One region of the Pseudarthrobacter sp. alpha12b genome, then DNA from elsewhere that is predicted to be linked to it. Evidence: riboswitches for the same ligand, from Rfam matches in the RefSeq annotation. Region 1 holds a riboswitch; each other region holds the start of a gene.
The links. A riboswitch is a leader RNA that binds a small molecule or an ion and turns the genes downstream of it on or off. The one in region 1 is predicted to bind S-adenosylmethionine.
Positions count from the first base shown of each region.

Region 2: linked by a shared signal. The riboswitch ahead of ACTAQI_RS19400 (cobalamin-independent methionine synthase II family protein) and the one ahead of ACTAQI_RS02005 (bifunctional o-acetylhomoserine/o-acetylserine sulfhydrylase) in region 1 are both predicted to bind S-adenosylmethionine.
Region 3: linked by a shared signal. The riboswitch ahead of ACTAQI_RS14930 (DUF1737 domain-containing protein) and the one ahead of ACTAQI_RS02005 (bifunctional o-acetylhomoserine/o-acetylserine sulfhydrylase) in region 1 are both predicted to bind S-adenosylmethionine.
Region 4: linked by a shared signal. The riboswitch ahead of ACTAQI_RS08755 (aminotransferase class V-fold PLP-dependent enzyme) and the one ahead of ACTAQI_RS02005 (bifunctional o-acetylhomoserine/o-acetylserine sulfhydrylase) in region 1 are both predicted to bind S-adenosylmethionine.

Region 1 is NZ_CP196746.1:464,746-469,552, forward strand. It holds gene ACTAQI_RS01995 (DUF222 domain-containing protein) at 1-1,173, opposite strand, end outside; gene ACTAQI_RS02000 (VOC family protein) at 1,368-2,006, opposite strand; SAM riboswitch class IV at 2,168-2,282, shown strand; gene ACTAQI_RS02005 (bifunctional o-acetylhomoserine/o-acetylserine sulfhydrylase) at 2,326-3,648, shown strand; SAM riboswitch class IV at 3,751-3,866, shown strand; gene metX (homoserine O-acetyltransferase MetX) at 3,879-4,807, shown strand, end outside.
Region 2 is NZ_CP196746.1:4,183,421-4,188,227, reverse strand. It holds gene ACTAQI_RS19410 (adenylosuccinate synthase) at 1-1, opposite strand, end outside; partial or broken gene ACTAQI_RS19405 (M14 family zinc carboxypeptidase) at 237-1,326, opposite strand; SAM riboswitch class I at 1,518-1,622, shown strand; gene ACTAQI_RS19400 (cobalamin-independent methionine synthase II family protein) at 1,636-2,844, shown strand; gene ACTAQI_RS19395 (uracil-DNA glycosylase) at 3,049-3,678, shown strand; gene ACTAQI_RS19390 (DUF3151 domain-containing protein) at 3,764-4,186, opposite strand; gene fbaA (class II fructose-bisphosphate aldolase) at 4,187-4,807, opposite strand, start outside.
Region 3 is NZ_CP196746.1:3,222,121-3,226,927, forward strand. It holds gene opgC (OpgC domain-containing protein) at 1-2,069, opposite strand, end outside; SAM riboswitch class IV at 2,236-2,351, shown strand; gene ACTAQI_RS14930 (DUF1737 domain-containing protein) at 2,365-2,640, shown strand; gene ACTAQI_RS14935 (rhodanese-like domain-containing protein) at 2,637-3,047, shown strand; gene ACTAQI_RS14940 (O-succinylhomoserine sulfhydrylase) at 3,048-4,256, shown strand; gene ACTAQI_RS14945 (glutamate--cysteine ligase 2) at 4,273-4,807, opposite strand, start outside.
Region 4 is NZ_CP196746.1:1,918,264-1,923,070, reverse strand. It holds gene ACTAQI_RS08765 (metal-dependent transcriptional regulator) at 1-486, opposite strand, end outside; gene ACTAQI_RS08760 (class I SAM-dependent methyltransferase) at 536-1,294, opposite strand; gene ACTAQI_RS08755 (aminotransferase class V-fold PLP-dependent enzyme) at 1,416-2,849, opposite strand; SAM riboswitch class IV at 2,886-2,999, opposite strand; gene hisN (histidinol-phosphatase) at 3,152-3,964, opposite strand; gene rsgA (ribosome small subunit-dependent GTPase A) at 4,009-4,807, opposite strand, start outside.

The sequences.
Region 1 (4,807 bases):
CCAGGCGGTGAGGTGGTCGGTTTCATTGTCCTGGGTGCGGTTGTTGCAGCCGGGGAAGGTGCATTTGCCGTCGCGCATGCGGATCCAGCGTTTGATGGTTTCGGGAAGCCGGTAGTTTTTGCGGCCGATTTCGAGTGGTGCGCCGTCGCGGGGGTCGACGAGGACCCGGTAGAACGACTCCGCCCCGTCCGCGACGAGTGTCCGGGCCACGGACGCCGGGATCGGCCCCTGACCGTCCAGTTCTGCGGGTTCGTCCGTCAGGCCGAGGAGGGAGCAGACCGGCACCGTGACCAGGACGTCGGCCCGCGGGGTGGGGACCTGGCCCGCATCGGTGGCGCTGCCTGCGCCGAGGAGTAGTGATGCTGCGATGTCGGGCCGTAGTTGGGTGAGGGTGCGGGTTTCGCCGGGGCCTTGGAGGCCGCGGGCGGTGGCGGTGCTGCGGTTCCAGATGGCGCAGGCGGTGTCGCCGGGGAGGTAGAGGGAGATCCAGGCCATGCCGTCGCGGTCAGGGGTGTATTCCATCCGCCGGTCGGCGACGCCTTTGGCATGGCGCTTCTCAAGGGTCTCGGGGTGGTGGCGTTCCCGCCAGGCGCGGACCTTGGCGCGGAACCGGGAGGGGATGAGTTCGCCGGGGGCTGCGCCGCGGGCGGGGTCGGGCGCACCGGGGTCGAAGAAGTGCACCACCAGGGCGGCGGCACCGGCTGGGGTGAGCCCCTCAGTTTCGTCGGCAACAATTCGGGCGTGCTGCCAGGAAATGGTCCCGGCTACCAGTGCGTCCATCACCGGCGGCAGGGAACACACCTGGCGGGACTGCTCCACGAACGCCCCGGCAGCACCTGAACTGATGGTCAGGACCCCCGCGATCTCCTCCACCGCTGACATCTCCGCATACATGCGTTCATGCACCGGTGCGTCCGGGGCCAGCATGGCCTGCTGGAAAACAACGCACTCCACCGCGTCCCGGGCTTCCACGGCCGCGAGCTGTGCCCTCAAACGGGACGAGACTTCCAAACGATCCAAGCGCAGCTCGTACCGCCGCTGCAACACGTCAACATCATGACCAACACCTGCCCCGGCGCCCAGGAAGGCATCCTCACGGTCCAGCGCATCAAGGGCAGCAACAGAGGCATGAATGCCCTCCATAGCCATCCCGCCACCGCTGCTGATTCCCATGGAAACATCATCCAACAGGGGTCCGACAATCAAGGTCCGCAGGCGTCCCGGCCGCGGGCAGTAACCAGTTAAATGGATTCGGCCGCCATCGGGTAGTGACGCCGTTGTCACCACCTGATGGCGGCCGAAGCAGATCCGGGCATTGGCCCGGCAAACCCACCTCCCGCGAGTGCCGGGAAAGAGGGATTGGAGCGTCAGAGAGTGACGGCTCCGTTGGCGGTCTCGAAGGTGACCGACAGGATGCCCGGTGTGCCGTGCGGTGCGACCCACTCCACTGCAACGTCCTCAAGCGGCTTCTCCACCGGCTCACCCAGCCACTCGGTCACCCGCGAGGCGGAGCCGGCGATGGTCAGGCAGCTCATCTTGAGGTTGCTCTCGTACGCGTTGGACGGGTGGAGCGACGGGTCCCCCTCCCACTTGAGCATGTACGGCACCTGGGGATCGGCGATGAGGCCCAGGATGCCAATCTGCTTCCAGACCAGCTCACGGCCGTCCGGGAACTTGCGGTTGCCGTTCACGGCGGCGCGGCCCAGGCGTTCCTCGAAGGGGGCGAGGTCGTCCACTTCGACGCACCAGCCCATCCATCCGCCACCGGCAGCGGAACGGGCACGCACTGCCTGACCGAACGGTGCCTTGTCGGATGCCGGGTGGTCCAGGACCTCAACGACTTCCAGGTACTTATGACCGGCGAGCGGGATGATCATATTCCGGGTTCCGAACCGGGGGTGTACGCCACCCTTCACTGCCTCAACGCCGAGGGCAGTTGCAATACGGTCGGTAGTGGCCGCGAGGCCATCGTGTTCACAGGCGTAAGAGACGTGATCCATGCGCATGCGAACATCTTGGCACTTTGTGATCGGGCTCTCAGCTAAGGCTAGCCTTACTAGCATTTTGACTGCCGGCTGCCCTGGTCCCAGCGCGCGCGGAGCCGCAGGAAGACCTTGTTCGTCACAATCCTGTTCACGGCAACCACCGGCTTCCTAGACTGGGCGCAGGTCATGAGTGCCAGCGCCAAGCCCCGGCTCGCTGGCCGGCAACCCTCCATCCGCGGTGGGGTGCCCCGGGTGAAGACCTGGCTCTCCGGCAACAGCCGGGAGCAAGCGCGGCCCGTAAGGCTCCGAGCATGCCGGGCCCATGTCAAAGGAGATTTGGATGTCCCACGGATGGTCCTTCGAAACCCGCCAGATCCATGCCGGCCAGGCGGTGGACAGTGCCACAGGGGCGCGTGCCCTGCCCATCTACCAGACCACGTCATTTGTGTTCCCGAGTGCCGAAAGCGCCGCCAACCGCTTCGCCCTGGCCGAACTTGCGCCCATCTACACCCGCATCGGCAACCCCACACAGGATGCCGTCGAACAGCGGATTGCCAGCCTCGAAGGAGGCCTGGCCGCGTTGCTGCTCAGCTCCGGGCAGGCCGCCGAGACCTTCGCGGTCCTGAACATTGCGGAGGCGGGCGACCATATCGTGGCCAGCCCCAGCCTCTACGGCGGCACCTACAACCTGTTTGCCCACACCCTGAAGAAGTTCGGTATCTCGGTCACCTTCGTGGCAGACCCGGACAACCTGGACCAGTGGCGCGATGCCGTCCAGCCCAACACCAAGCTCTTCTTCGGTGAAGTCGTTTCCAACCCGCGCCAGGATGTCCTGGACATCGAAGGCATCTCGCAGGTGGCCCATCAGGCCGGAGTGCCGCTGATCGTGGACAACACCCTGTCCACCCCCTACCTGATCCGCCCCTTGGAGTGGGGAGCGGACATCGTGATCCACTCAGCCACCAAATACCTGGGCGGCCACGGCACGGCCATCGCCGGCGTCATTGTCGATTCCGGCAAGTTCGATTTCAGCAAGGACCCCGCGCGGTTCCCCGGCTTCAACACCCCGGACCCCACCTACAACGGCCTGGTCTACGCCCGCGACCTGGGGGAGGGTGGCGCTCTCGGGGCCAACCTGTCCTACATCCTCAAGGCCCGCGTGCAGCTGCTCCGCGACCTGGGCTCGGCGGTGTCGCCCTTTAACGCCTTCCTGATTTCCCAGGGCCTGGAGACGTTGAGCCTGCGGGTGGAGCGGCACGTGGCGAACGCCACGGAGGTGGCGCGCTGGCTGGAGGCAAGGGACGACGTCGAATCCGTCGCCTACGCCGGGCTGCCGTCCAGCCCCTGGTACGGGCGTGGCCGCAAGTACGGGCCCAAGGGGACAGGCGCCGTCGTCGCCTTCAACCTTGCCGGCGGGGCTGAAGCGGGCAAGCGCTTCGTCGACGCCCTGGAGCTGCACTCCCATGTGGCCAACATCGGTGACGTCCGCTCGTTGGTCATCCACCCGGCGTCGACCACGCACAGCCAGCTCTCGCCGGAGCAGCAGGTCGTCGCCGGGGTGCATCCGGGACTGGTCCGGCTGTCCGTGGGCCTGGAGCATATCGATGACATCCTGGCCGACCTGGAAGCAGGCTTCCGCGCAGCCAAGGGCGCTGAAGCCTGACGTCAGAGCCGGGGCTGCAGCACGTGCCGCAGGCAAGCCGGGAAAGTCACAACCGGTCATACTCTTGGCCTGGAGTGGGGGGTGTTTCGTACACTCGAACCAGGTCATGAGTGCCAGTGACAGCCCCGGCTTGCTGGCCGGCAACCCTCCATCCGCGGTGGGGTGCCCCGGGTGAAGACCTGGCCTGCCGGTCAAATGACGGCAGGCAAGCGCGTAGAAGAGGTCTTGCCATGACGGTTACCGTCGCCCGAACCACCATCCCTGAACACGGAATCGTCCGCTACGCCTCCATCGGGGGACTGGAACTTGAAGCCGGCGGCTACCTGCCGGACGTCACCCTGGCCTACGAAACCTGGGGGACGCTCAACGCGGACGCCAGCAACGCCATCCTGGTCGAGCACGCACTGACCGGCAGCACCCACGTGACCCGCGGCGACACCGACGAAGAAGGCTGGTGGGAGCAGCTGGCCGGCCCCGGCGCCCCCGTGGATACAAACCGTTTCTTCGTGGTGTCCGTCAATATCGTGGGCGGCTGCTATGGGTCCACCGGCCCCTCCTCACCGGCCCCGGATGGAGCGCCGTGGGGCTCGAGGTTCCCCCTGGTCACGCTGCGCGACAGCACCGCTGCGGAGGCCCGGCTGGCAGACCAGCTGGGCATCAAGAGCTGGTTCGCAGTCCTTGGGGGATCCATGGGCGGCGCCCGGGCCCTGGAATGGGCCGTGATGTACCCCGAGAGGGTGCAGCGCTGCGCCGTGATCTCGGTGGGGGCCGCCAGCACGGCCGAACAGATTGCCTTCGCGCAGGCCCAGACATTGGCCATCCGGCAGGACCCGAACTTCAACGGCGGCGACTACTACGGCGGTCCAAGCCCGGAAGAGGGGCTCGCGCTCGCCCGGCGCATCGCCCACATCACCTACCGGTCCGCCGCGGAACTGGAAGGCCGCTTCGGCCGCTCACCGCAGGCGCCCGAGTCGCCCCTTCAGGGGGAAGTTCTTGCCTCCCGGGGCCGCTACCAGGTGGAAAGCTACCTGGACCATCAGGGCAACAAGCTCGTGAAGCGCTTCGACGCCAACAGCTATATCGCCCTGACCGAGGCGCTGATGAGCCACGATGTCTGCCGGGGACGGGGCTCCCTTGCCGAAGCATTGGCCAAGTCCAC
Region 2 (4,807 bases), 970 kb from region 1:
TGGGATCCTCCCCCATTCGTTCGGGCTGCCCGCGTCCGGCCACCAGGTGGCAGGCCCGTGCAGCGCCGTTCATGAGAATGCCCCGAACATACCGGCCTTCGCCAGCCGCAGCACGGCGCAGCGAAGCAAGAGTTCCGGGGCTCTTACCACCCAAGTTTAGCCGATAGGGCACTTTGTCCACTGTTGTGGCCCGCCACGGCCCTTCCTGCAAAAGGACCGCGGCGGCGCCGGGCCGGTTACTCGTCCTCGGCCTCCCCGGCGGGCCGGGACGTCTGTTCGGCGAGGGTGTTCCAGAAGGAGGTGTCGGCGTCGGCAATGGACCCATCCGCAATGGCTGCGGCCGTGGAGGTCAGCGTGGTGACTGTCTGCTTGATCAGGTAGCCGTTGCTGCGCTGCCCCAGCGCATAGCCGTCCAGATAGTGGTCCGACATGCCGCGCATCTCGAAGAGCAGGGTGGCGATGCCGTACTCCACGGAGATGCCGTTGCGGCTGATGGTCTCGGCGCTGCCGCCCTGGTACTTGCCCAGGTGGCCCCATCCGGTGGAGTCGACATTGTTGAAGACCACAGCTCCGAGCTGCTTGGACTTTTCGACCACGGCGGGGTCGGCGTTGGGTGTGGTGGGGTACAGGATGGAACCGGACACCAGCTTGCCGTCACACTCGGCCCGCGTGCCCTGGTGGTGCAGGTCGATCATGTAGTCGATCCGGTACTTGCGCATGACGTTGTTGTGCAGCGCCTGGGTCTCCGGCTGGATCTTGGCAACGTGGTCGCGGTTCAGGTCCACGCCCTCGGCGTTGTAGCGGGTGAGGTGGCGGTCCCCCTTGGCGAGATAGTTATCCAGGGAAAAGTTCACGTCGCCCATGGCACCGTCCGCGTTGAGCATGGGAACCACCAGGATGTTCACACCGTCCAGGATGCCCGCCGATTTGCCCGTCCCGAGGTGCTTAATGAACTCCATGGCGCCCTCGGTGGTGAGCTGTTCATTGCCGTGCTGCTGGGTCAGGTACAGGATGGTGGGCTTGGCCGGGTCCGAGATGTACTTCACCAAGTGGATGTCGCGGCCCTTTACGGTCTACCCGATGACCTCCAGCTCCATGGCCGGCTGGCGGGCGTCCTGGTCCTTCAGGAAGGAGACCATCTGCTCGTAGGTGGCGAGCTTTGACGTGGTGATCTGGCCGTTGCCGTCGTAGTTGGGACCTTCGCCCACCGCGTGTGCCAGGGGGGCCGGTCCCGCCACGACGGCGAGCGCCAGTGCGCCGGTGGCGGCAATGGTCCTGAAAGTTGCCAGGGATTTCATCACAGTGCGTTACCTCTTTCGAGTGCATTGGGTGCCACCAGCCAGCTCCGTCGCGGCGGCAGCATGTGACCTCAGCCAACCAAGCTTAACGAAACCTGTCAATAACCTGAACAAATGCTGTAAGTATGCCCGGGGCTTAGAAGCCATCATGAGGCGGCCGCCGCGACATAAAGCGGCGCAGACTTGCCCGAAGGCGGGAATGTCGATTTATGTGAGAGTGAACCATCCGGAGCGGCCGAGAGACCTGGCTCGATGACGCCGCAGCAACCACGGTCCAGCAGGATTCCTGCCGGCCGAAGGTGCTACTGCCAGGACCGATGGAAAGGAAGATTCCAGCATGTCCCTGAACACCGACCATATCCGCGTCACCCACGCGGGATCGTTGCCCCGCACCCCCGACCTCATCGCAGCCAACGCTGCCAAGGAAACTGACGGCGTCACCCCGGAATTTTTGGAACTCCTTGAGTCCTCCGTGGTGGAGGTGGTCCAGCGCCAGAAGGACCTCGGCATCGACATCCCCAACGACGGCGAATACGGGCACACGATGTCCAGCTCCGTGGATTACGGCGCCTGGTGGAACTACTCCTTCGCGCGGCTGGGTGGCCTGGAGCCAACCAATGTGGACCGCTGGGCCGATGCGCAGGTGCGCCGCTCGTCCCCCGGCAACGTAGTCCTGACCTCCTTCCCCGACCGGCGGGACAGGCAGGCGTTCAACGAGGCCTACAACGATCCCTCCTCGGGCATCCTGGCCCACCGCAAGAGCGTCACCCAGCCCAAGATCGCCGGGCCCCTGACCTATACGGGCCAGGACCTGGTGGCATCGGACATCAGGAACCTGAAAACCGGCCTCGCCGCCGCAGGGCTCTCGGACGGCTTCATAGCGTCCCTCTCCCCCGGATCGTGCGCCCGCGTGGCCAACGAGTATTACACATCGGATGAGGAACTGGTCTACGCCTGCGCCGATGCCATGCGGGAAGAGTACAAGGCGATCATCGACGCCGGCCTCACCGTGCAGCTCGACGATCCGTCCCTGGCCGAAAGCTGGGACCAGATCAATCCCGAACCGTCCCTGGAGGACTACCTGAAGTTCATCCAGCTGCGCGTCGAGGCCACCAACTGGGCGCTGCGGGACCTGCCGCAGGAACAGATCCGGCTGCACGTCTGCTGGGGTTCCTGGCACGGCCCGCACACCACGGACATCCCCTTCGCCGACATCATCGGCTCGGTACTGCAGGTCAACGCGGGCGCGTACTCCTTCGAGGCGGCCAACGTCCGCCACGAACACGAATGGCGGGTATGGGAAGACACCAAGCTCCCCGAGGGCAAGGTGATCATTCCGGGCGTCGTGTCGCATGCCACCAACGTGGTGGAGCACCCTGACCTGGTGGCAGACCGAATTGTCCGCTTTGCCGAGGTCGTGGGCCGCGACAACGTCATCGCCTCCACCGACTGCGGCCTGGGCGGGCGCGTCCACCCCCAGATCGCGTTCGCCAAACTGGAGGCCCTGGGCGAGGGCGCCCGCCGCGCCACAGCGCGCCTCTGGTAAGCCTGCTTCCCTACCGCTGCGCCGGCTGTGCCTTCCATCACCGGAAGGGACGGCCGGCGTTTCGTTTCCTCGGGCTTGGTAAACTGGCAAAGGCCGACCAGGAATCGGCCCACCCCAACTAACCGCCGTTGATGATCCGCGCCGCCGTGCGCCCGTTTTCACCGGTGGAAGCAATATCAATCCCCGCAGGAGAACCAGCACTTCATGACAGCCCTGGCACCCGAAACATTCCACGAACAGCTCATGAGCCGCCGCTACGAACCCAGCGTTGCCGCCGTCAACGAACTGTGCGATTCCCTGCAGGAGGCCAAGCCCGGAACCGTGGTGCCCTACGTGGACCCCATGCACGATGTGGAGGAAACCCGCATCATCAGCCTGTACTCCAACATCGGTGAGATGGATCCGTCCGGGTTCATCACGGCTGGAGACCAGGATGCCGCTACCCGCATGCTGGGGATCCAGTGGAAGCTGGGCCTGCGCCCCGAGTTCGTCATGCCGTGGAACGTCCACCCCTGGCACGTTCCAGGCGAAGTCAACGGCAAGTTCACTCCGGACCAGATCCAGTCAGGCCTGAAGCCCCTGCTGAAGTTCCTGGCCCTGGTCCCCCGCGCCTCGGTGATCGTGGCGCACGGCACTGAAGCCAACCGCCTGGCCAACCTCCTGCTGAAGACCGAAGTGCCCCTCCTGTGGCGCCGCGGCCTGAAGACCTACAAGGTCCGCTCCCTGAGCGGCCGCGCTTTCGCCGGTTCCCCGGCGCGCCAGGAGGAATACCTGGAGGACATGCGCGCGGCGTACGCCGATGCCATGGCGCGCACGGGTATCGCCAAAGCTTAAGCAAGGACTTTAACGCCCGACGGCGGGTGGCCACCTTTCAGGAAAGGTGACCACCCGCCGTCGTCGTAGGGAGGCGGTGGGGACCCTATTTGGCCTCGATGGCTGCCTTCGCCGTGGGATCGGAATCGTTGAGGAACTTCTCGATCCGCTCCGGCTCGTCGGCCTCGCCGATGGCTGACGAGGCCCTGCCCAGGGAGTAGAGGGCCCGCAGGAACCCGCGGTTTGGCTCGTGCTCCCACGGGATCGGGCCCACGCCGCGCCAGCCGTTGCGGCGCAGCGAGTCCAGTCCGCGGTGGTAGCCCACGCGGGCGTAGGCGTAGGAGTCGATGGTGCGGCCCTCGATCCACGCTTCCTCGGCCAGGATGGCCCAGAGCAGCGAGGACGTGGGGTGCTTTTCCACCAGGTCCAGGGCCTCGTGGCCGGCCTCCAGCTGCCCGTACACCTCGGTTTCGGCAGGCAGGAGCGTGGGCTCCGGACCCATCAGGTTCCTGCGGAACTCGTCCGACATCTAGAAGGTCTTTCCGGCCGAACCGAGCTGCTTGGTGGCTTCCACCACGCGGGCTGCGAGGCCGGCTTCGGCGGAGGCGCCCCAGACGCGGGGGTCGTAGGTCTTCTTGTTGCCCACTTCGCCGTCCACCTTCAGGACGCCGTCGTAGTTCTTGAACATGTGGTCCGCCACCGGACGCGTGTAGGCGTACTGGGTGTCGGTGTCGATGTTCATCTTGATCACGCCGTAGGAGACGGCGTCCGCGATTTCCTGGTCGGAGGAGCCGGAGCCGCCGTGGAACACCAGGTCGAACGGGTTGTCCTTGCCGATCTTGGCGCCCACCTGTGCCTGGATGTCCTTGAGGATCTCCGGGCGGAGCTTGACGCCGCCGGGCTTGTAGACGCCGTGGACGTTGCCGAAGGTCAGGGCGGTGATGTAGCGGCCGTTTTCACCGGCGCCGAGGGCGTCGATGGTGGCCAGCGCGTCCTCCACCGTGGTGTAGAGCTTGTCGTTGATGGCGTTCTCAACGCCATCTTCCTCACCGCCGACGGTGCCGATCTCCACCTCGAGGATCATCTTGGCGGCAGCGGTGCGCTGCAGCAGATCGCGGGCGATGCGCAGGTTCTCCTGCAGGGTCTCGGC
Region 3 (4,807 bases), 1.9 Mb from region 1:
AATGCCAGCGCGAACGCTGCCGCAGTGCAGGCGGCCACCACCCAGGTATGCGCCGACAGCCAGGCGACGATGCTGCGGCGGTGGTAACCGACAACCAGCCCGAGCACGAACAGCACCTGCCACACCAGCAAGGGGAACGAGTCCTCGAACTGCGACGGCAGGAGCCTGAACCTGGTCACGGCCCCCACTGCGTACACGGCGAGCGTTGCCAGCAACACCCAGACGGCCTTGCCGCGGTTGAGCGCCGCAAGGATCAGCGGGCTGACCAGCAACAGCACCACGTAAAGACCCATCACGTTGAACTGCCAGGGCCCAAACTGCAGCAGCACGATGGCCGGCAGCACCTGGGGCGGCACGGGGAACTGGAACAGCGATGACATGCCCGCATAGAGGTCGTAGGTCCGGCCGGCACCAGTATGCCCGGCGCCGCCGGTTCCCTGGTCTACGAACGTGGTCAGGGCCTCGGTGTGGAAGAACGGGAGCAGGGACAGAAGGAAAACGCCGATCAGCACGGCCAGTGAGGTGACGTAGAGCTTCCCGGCCCGGCGGGACGTGAGGTCCACAACCCGGCCGAAGTCCTCCTTGGCCTTGGGCCCGTACACCATGCCCACCACCAGGCCGGAGAACAGGACGAACAGTTCAGCGCCTGACACGAAGCCCACCGCCTCCTGGGTGAGCAGCTGGAACAGGGAGGCCATACCCAGGTGGTTGACCACGACGAAGACAATGGCCATCCCGCGGAGCAGGTCGACCCGCGAATCCCTGCTGGAGGGGTCCTGGTAACTCCAGGATGTGGCGGCGTTGATCCGGCGGGGAACCTGCCATAGGGCCACCAGGAGGATGGCCATGGCGGCAGCAACCGTCCAGGCTGCCGCACCGGAGAGGGTGTTGGCCCGGACATAGGTGCTTCCCGAGGCCACATCGGTGACAGGGCCGGTGACCAGCGGCGACGCCTTCAGCCTGTCCAGCGCAGCCTTGGCGATATCCGGACTTCCCGTGAGCAGCCAACTGATGCTGGCCACGCCGGTATCCCTGGTGCTGGTGCGCTCGTCCCACACAACGGCGGCCGTTCCCGCGAAACCCGGGGACGTGGCAGTTGCCACGACCTGGTCCCACCAGCCCGTCTTAATGTCCAGCTCGGACGCGCCACCGGATGCTGGGCTGTAGAACGCCGCAGTCTGGAGGAGGAACGGCTTCTTGCGGGCCTCGGCGTAGGTGCCGTAGAAGTTTTCGCTGCCGGAGGCCGTCAGCATCTCCTGGAGCTCGCCGGCTCCCGGGAGGGAGTTGACGGCGGCCCCGCCGGCAGTGTCGTCGTGATAGGCGGTCAGCCCCACCCAGTCCACGGCGTCGTCGCCGGGGTAGTACGGGGCATAGGCGCTGTCGCTTCCGTTCCAGGTCCCGTCCCCATTCGTATCCAGGAGGGAAAACCCATCGCTTCCCGGCTGCGGCGCATTCCGGTTCCGGTCGAAGGGGTAGTCCTTGCCCAGGTACGGCGCCCACACCATGGTGGCCCGGCCGCCGTCGTACTTTTTGAACGCTGCCGCCACGGCCTGGAAGGCCTGCCGGTAAGTGGCCGGCTGTTGGCCCCAGGGCACCCAGCTGGCGTTCATATCGGGGGCGAACCGGACCAGCAACTGCCCCTTGAACCCAGTGGTCAGGTCGCGCACCTGCGCTGCGAACGCTTCCGCTTCCTGGGCCCCGAGCTGGTCCAGGGGAACCGACGGCTTCACCGTCAGCAAGGCATGGGCGCCCTTCGCTGCAGTCTGCTGCAGGAACCCGTCAATGTCATTCCGCTCCGAATCGCGGTAGGGAATGGTGATGTCGTGGCCGAAGACCGCCGGGCTGGCGCCGAGCCGGTCACTGAAGCCCGCAGCGGTATCCTCCCCCCACTCGAGCACCGCCCCCAGCCAGGGCTTGCCCTTGTCCGGCGCAGCGTCCTCCGCATGAGCCGGCCCCGCCGGGGCCGCCAGAACCAGGAGGCCAACGAGGGCCGCTGCCAAAAAGGCGGCGACGGAACGCCGACGGCTCCTGCGGGTTACGGCGTGGTGCTGCGATGTGTGTGCCCGCATGCTGACAAGGACCCCCCGGTGCTCTTTGCTCTGGCGACGGGGCGGCGCCCCGGTATGAACTTTATCGGCCCGCGGCATCACCCGTGGCGTGTTGCCGGCAGCTCAATTACGGAACATGACGACGGCGGCGGTGCGGCTCGGCGCGGCAGATGTTACGTTTTTGGGGAGTAATGAGTACCGGTGCCAAGCCCTGACTTGCCGGTCGGCAACCCTCCCTTTCGCGGCGGGGTGCCTCAGGTGAATACTCGGCATATCGACCGATTCGAGCTGCAAGCGTGAAAGAAGGAGATCCGTCGTGTCCGACGCACCTGCCCCTGACGAAAAATTGTCCTACCGCCTGATCACCGGCCCGGACGACCGCGCATTCTGCGAGCGGATCTCCGCTGCCCTGGCGGAAGGATACGTGCTGCACGGCAGCCCGGCGGCCACCTTCAACGGCACCCGCGTCATTGTGGCGCAGGCAATTGTCCTCCCGGCTGCGATCGCCTCGGCGGACGCCGCTGTGGCCACCGCGGTGGACCAGCTGGACGCCGAATTTGAGGGCGAGTTCGACGGCGAGGGCCACGCATGAGCTACGCGGGAGACCTCACGCCCCAGGAAGCATGGGCAAAGCTGGAGCGGGGCGCCATCCTGGTGGACGTCCGCACCGAGGGCGAATGGGCCCACATCGGGATTCCGGATACGAAAGCCACGGACAACGATCCCCTGTTCATCCAGTGGACCTTCCCGGGCGGCATCCCCAACCCGGACTTCATCAAGGACCTGTCGCAGCAGGCACCGGAGGACCCCGGCGCGGAAGTGGTATTCCTCTGCCGCTCCGGCAAGCGTTCCATCGCCGCGGCAACTGCAGCCACCCAGGCCGGATTCACCGCCTACAGCGTCCTGGAGGGCTTCGAAGGCGACCCCGACCGCTATGGCGAGCGGACCGTGAATGGCTGGAAGAACCGCGGCCTCCCCACCAACCTCGGAAAGAACTAAGTGACCTTCAACCCAGACGCCCAAGGCTGGAACCCCGACACCCAGGCCGTCCGCGGCGGCCTGGACCGCACCAACTTCCAGGAAACGTCCGAGGCCATCTTCCTGAACTCCGGCTTCGTCTACGAATCCGCCGCGGCAGCCGAACGCGCCTTCACCGGCGAGGACGAGCGCTTCGTCTACTCCCGTTACGGCAACCCGTCCGTGGCCACCTTCCAGGAGCGGCTCAGGCTGCTGGAAGGCACCGAAGCGTGCTTTGCGACGGCGTCGGGCATGTCCGCGGTGTTCACCGCGCTGGGTGCCCTGCTGGCTGCCGGCGACCGCGTGGTGGCTGCCCGCTCGCTGTTCGGTTCGTGCTTTGTAATCCTGAACGAAATCCTGCCCCGGTGGGGTGTGGAGACGGTCTTCGTGGACGGCCCCGACCTGGACCAATGGCGCGAAGCCCTCTCCAAGCCCACCACCGCCGTCTTCTTCGAGTCGCCGTCCAACCCCATGCAGGAGATCGTGGACATCGCCGCGGTCAGCGAACTGGCGCATGCGGCCGGGGCCACCGTGGTGGCGGACAACGTCTTTGCCACTCCCCTGCTGCAGCGCTGCGGCGACCTGGGCGCTGACGTCATCGTCTACTCCGGCACTAAGCACATCGATGGCCAGGGCCGGGTGATGGGCGGCGCCATCCTGGGCACCAAGGAGTTCATCGACGGCCCGGTGAAGCAGCTGATGCGCCACACCGGCCCTGCACTTTCCGCTTTCAACGCCTGGGTCCTCACCAAGGGCCTGGAAACCATGGGCCTGCGCGTCAACCACTCGTCTGCCACCGCCCTGCGGCTCGCCGAATGGCTGGAGGAACAGCCGGCCGTGAGTTGGGTGAAGTATCCGTTGCTGAAGTCGCATCCGCAGTACGCGCTGGCGGCGAAGCAGATGAGTGCCGGCGGCACGGTCCTTACCTTCGAGCTCGCTTCTTCCGGCGGGCGCTCCGGCAAGGAAGCGGCTTTCGCGCTGCTCGACGGGCTGCGGATCATCGATATCTCCAACAACCTTGGTGATGCAAAGTCCCTGATCACCCACCCCGCCACCACCACGCACCGCGCCATGGGGCCGGAAGGGCGTGCCGCCATCGGCCTGAGTGACGGCGTGGTCCGGCTCTCCGTGGGACTCGAGGACCCCGATGACCTTATCCGCGACCTGGAACAGGCACTGAAGCAGATCTAGCGGCCGACGCACACAGTCAACTCTGGCGGACCCGCAGCAGCTCCGGGGTGGCCTCCACGTCCGAAAGGTCCAGGCCGCCGCGCATCGTCACGTACACGGCCTGGCGGACCACCGCACCGAACCCCATGTCCTCAGGTGGTGGTCCCGCCAATGCCTTGTCGCGGGCACGGCGCTGTTCAGCGGCCCCTGGTCCCCTGGCGATGATGTCCTCCACTCCCTGCCGGGCCAGCGCCAGCTCGCCTTGTTCGGCGAGGACGGGGGCCAGGTAATCCACCAGGGAACGGACCACGTCCGCAGCTGGTGCAGGCCGGAAGTTGCCAAAGTCCAGGAGTTCGCCGCTGAGTCCCGCGCTGCTGGCCTGCCAGGACGCCATCCGCAGAAGCACCGTGGGCACGGGGGCAGGATCCACACCGGCACGCCACTCGCGGCTGGCTGATTCCACCAGCGCGCGGACCAGCACGGCAATGAGGGCGGCGTCCTCGGCCCGAAGGCATACGTCGGCCACCCGCACTTCCACCGTGGGGTGGTTGCGGGACAGCCGGGCATCGAAG
Region 4 (4,807 bases), 1.5 Mb from region 1:
GGTGATCCTGCCGCTGTGTCCCTGGTCCAGCCCGGCGAGCAGGTGGGCACGCGGCATCAGCACCTGGCCGTCCGCCGTGGGGATGGGGTCGCCGTGCGGGTCACGTTGCGGGTCACCGAGTTTGGCCGCGACGCGTTCGATGAACGTATCCGACACCGCGTGCTCCAGCTGTTCGGCTTCATCGTGTACCTCGTCCCAGCTGTAGCCGAGCCGCTGGACAAGGTAGGTCTCGATCAGCCGGTGGCGCCGGACCATTGACAGGGCCAGGCGCAGGCCGGCCTCGGTCAGCGTGACGGCGCTGTATGGCTTATGGTCCACCAGGCCCTGGTCCTTCAACTTGCGGACCATCTCCGATACGGAGGAGTTTGCGACCCCCAGCCGCTGTGCCAACTGGGAGGACGTGATGGGCTTGTCCTGCCATTCCGTGAAGGAATAGATGACCTTGACGTAGTCCTCGATCGAGGAGGAGGGCGCGCTGGTCTTCACCCGTCCAAGCCTACCGGTTTGGCCGGGCCGGCAGCGCGCGCCGCAGCGGTCATGCCTTGACGGCGCGCCACGCCAGGGTGAGGTAGGGGAGGTCAAGTTCCTGGTCCGGGGCGTAGGCCAGGTGTTCGTGGAGGTACCAGTCCAGGTTGGTCAGGACTTTGGCCCGCGTCGCCTCACCGGCCCGCAGGTAGTAGCTGCGCGACTTGGTGAGCTCCATCAAGTCCCCGGTGGTCAGCCTGTCCTGCCAGCGGGTGACGTGCCCTTCGAGTCCGTGGAATTCGGGTCCGACGACGGGCTTGTGGCCAGGCCGGTACACGTCGCCCGCATGCATGATCCGGGAGAGCCGGTGCACCCAGGGCACGGAGGTGTCCAGCTGGTTCCAGACCAGGCCCAGCGTTCCGTGCGGGCGCAGGACGCGCGCCAATTCCGTGCTTGCCGCCCGGGGATCGCACCAGTGCCACGCCTGGGCAACGGTGACGACGTCGAATCCGGCGTCAGGCAGGCCTGTCGCCTCGGCAGTCCCCGGCACAGCCGTGGCAGCGGGGCAGTGCGCCTTCAGCTGGGCGAGCATGTCCGCGGAGGGGTCGATTGCGGTGACATCCAGTCCCATGGCCAGCAGCAACGCCGTGAACTTTCCGGTACCCGCGCCGACGTCCAAGGCGTCATGGGCCCCTGCGGGCACCAGCCACCGGGCCGATTCCGGAGGATAGCCGGGCCGGACACGCTGGTAGTGCCGGCCGCCGTCCTGGAAGCTCTGCCCGAGCTCCCTGCGCCGCAAGTGATCAAGCCTGGGGCCACCCCGAACCACGCGTGGCCTCCTTCTTGTCCTGCCGGTGATCTCCCCTCGAAGATACCGCATGTGCGGTCACCGGAGTTGGCAGGACGGCAATCCGGGGGCGCCGCGGCCGGGCCGGGGAACTGCCCCTGCCTTAGTCGTCGATGCAGGGGGCTGCGCCGGCGGTTCCCGGGGTGTTGGGGGCCCAGTGCGGGTAGGTGCGGAAATCGTTGGCGGGCACCCAGCGGCCCGCATCCACCACGTAGTCCCATCCGAGTCCGTTGCTGCGCAGGGCCCTGATGCCGGCGAGGAGGCGTTCGGCGTCCTCCAGCCGTGAGCCCACGCCGAAGCTTGCCCGGAGGGAGCCCGACGGCAGGCCCAGGCGCTTCAGCAGGGGATGGGCGCAGAAGCGGCCGTCGCGCAGGCCCACCCCGTGCTCTGCGGAGAGATAGGCTGCCACCAGTCCAGCGTCGTAGCCTTCCACGGAAAAGTTGACCACGCCGATGGTGTCAGTTTCCGGGTTGGTGTCCTTGAAGATCTGGTGGACGGTGACCCCTTCGATGTCCTGCAGGCCCGCCACCAGGAAGGAGCGGATGGCGGATTCGTGGGCATGCCACCGGTCCTGGTCGAGTACTGCGATCACCTGGGTCGCACGGGCCAGGGTGGCAGCGCCGAGGACATTCGGCGAGCCCCCCTCATGGCGGGCCGGCCCCGTGGCCCAGCTGACGCCGTCGAGCCTTGCTTCCTTGACGGCGCCGCCACCGGCGAGGTGCGGGACGCCGGCGTCCAGCCAGTCAGGCCGTCCCACCAGGACGCCCGCGCCGAACGGGGCGTACAGCTTGTGGCCGGAAAAGGCGAGGTAGTCGACGTCGTCCGCGCTGATGTCCACCCGGCGGTGCGGCGCGAGCTGGGCTGCGTCCACCACGATCCGTGCGCCGTGCTGGTGGGCGATCGCGGCCAGGGCCCGGATGGGAAGGATCTCGCCGGTGACATTCGAAGCGCCGGTCACCGCCAGCAGGCTGACCCCGCCCTGCTCCAGTTCGGCACGGACGGCGTCAAGGGTGCCCGCGACCGTGTCTGCGGCCACGATGCTGCGGTGCGGAACGCCCTGCCATGGCAGCAGGTTGGCGTGGTGCTCGATGTCCAGGTAGAGGACGTCACCGTCAGGGCGGCCCCCGGTGACCGGAAGGCAGCCCGCCAGCAGGTTCAGCGAATCCGTCGTGTTGCGGGTGAAGATGACCGAATCATCCGGGCGGCCGCCCACGAAATCCCTGACGATGCTGCGCGCATTCTCGTATACGGAGGTGCTGATCTGGGAGGCATAGCCCGCTCCGCGGTGGACGCTCGCGTAGTAGGGCAGGATCTCATTCAGGTAGGCGGACACCACGGACAGCGCCGGGGCGGAGGCGCCGTAATCGAGGTTGGCGTACCGCACGTGCCCGCCGGAAATCAGGGGCGCCTGGATTTCGGCGCCGGTGACGGCAGCAAGGGGGCGGCCGGCAACGGCACGGCGTTCGTCGGCAAGCCGTCCGTCGTCGATGCCGGCTTCGGCGATGGCGGGCTGGGGGGAGACGGTGGCAGTTGTCACAGAGACCTCACTTGAATAGAGGACTCCGGCATGGGGAATCCGCGCTTGCCGCATCCACTCCGGACCGGCCTGGTCGTCACCCGGGGCACCCCGCCGCGAATGGAGGGTTGCCGGCCAGCAAACCGGGGTTTTGCGCTGGCACTCGTGACCTGCATAAAAGCGTAGGACATGGGGCGGCCAGGATTGAAGCCGCGGCGATTGTTAAGGGCTTTGTTACGTGGGGCCGAATAAACGACGCCGGACACCCCCTTCTGGAGGTATCCGGCGTCGCAATATTCGTTTTAGCGGGAAGACGGCGGCAGTTAGAGCAAATCGTCCAAGTATGGGTTGAGGCGGTGCAGCACTTCGGAGTGCAGGATGGAGTTGGTGGCCAGCGCGTTCCCGCCGAACGGTCCGTCCTCGCCCTCAAGGGATGTGAAGCGGCCGCCTGCCTCCACAACGATCGGCACCAGGGCAGCCATGTCGTAGAGGTTCAGCTCCGGTTCGCAGGCAATGTCCACGGAGCCCTCGGCCACCATGCAGTAGGACCAGAAATCCCCGTAGGCCCGGGTCCGCCAGACGTCTTCGGTGAGCCCGAGGAACTCGTCAAGGTTTCCGCGTTCCTTCCAACCGCCCAGGCTGGAGTAGGAGAGGGAGGCATCGGAAAGGCTGGAGACGTTGGAGACCCGGAGCCGGGTGGCCGCTGCCAGGGACCTGCCCATGTACGCGCCCATCCCCTTTGCCGCCCACCAGCGCTTGCCGAGGGCCGGCGCGCTTACCACGCCTACCACCGGCTCGCCTTCATCGACCAGAGCGATCAGCGTGGCCCATACCGGAACGCCGCGGACAAAGTTCTTGGTCCCGTCGATGGGATCGATGATCCAGCGCCGCGAACCATGGCCGGTGCTGCCGAATTCCTCGCCCAGGACGGCGTCGCGGGGCCGGGAACGGGAGAGCTGGCCGCGGATGGCTTCCTCGGCAGCCTTGTCCGCGTCGGTGACGGGCGTCAGGTCCGGCTTGGTCTCAACGTGCAGGTCCAGGGCCTTGAAGCGGCTCATGGTCTGGTCATCCACGGAGTCGGCCAGGACATGGGCCAGGCGCAGGTCATCGTTGTAGCTCGAAGCGGGTTGGATCATGGTTCCAAACTACCGTCTGCGGACGGTTCTGCCGGGAGAACGCGTCAGTTGATGCTCCCGAGCTCCTTGGTTTCCTGCGCTTCCATCCGCGGGTCGGTACCGAGCAGGCGCCGCAGGGAGGCCAGCCGTGCCGGCCCGGTGGGACCTGCGTGTCCGCCTCCCACCCAGTCATCGAGGCCGCAGTCCACTGCCGTTGCAGTGTGCTTGCAGCCCCGTTCACAGTTTTCGATGCCGGGAGAGAGGTCCGGGAAGGAGCGCAGGATCCGGTCCGGGTCCACGTGTGCCAGCCCAAAGGAACGGATACCCGGGGTATCGATGATCCAGCTGCCGGGCGGCGCGTCCGCCAGCCGCAGGGCCAGGGCCGACGACGACGTGTGGCGGCCGCGTCCGGTCACGGCGTTCACTCCGCCGGTGGCCCGCTCGGCTCCGGTCAGCGCGTTCACCATAGTGGACTTTCCAACACCGGAGTGCCCGAGCATCACGGTGACCTTGCTGTCGAGGTGGTCACGGAGGGCCGCCACGGCCGCGCTGTCCAGCCGCGCCGAGAGACCGTCATCGGACCTTGCGTCGATCCCCGAGGCCTGTGCGTCCGCGGTCTTGCTGATGATGACCGGGAAGTCCAGGTGGGTGTAGTTGGACAGCAACTCTGCGGGGTCCTTGACGTCTGCCTTGGTGACCAGCAGGATGGGCTCGATCCCGGCGTCGTAGGCGGCCACCAGCGCACGGTCGATGAATCCCGTGCGGGGCTCTGGGTTGGCCGCCGCCACCACGATTACCAGTTGGTCCGCGTTGGCCACCACCGCGCGCTCAATGGGGTCCGTGTCGTCGGCGCTGCGTCGCAGG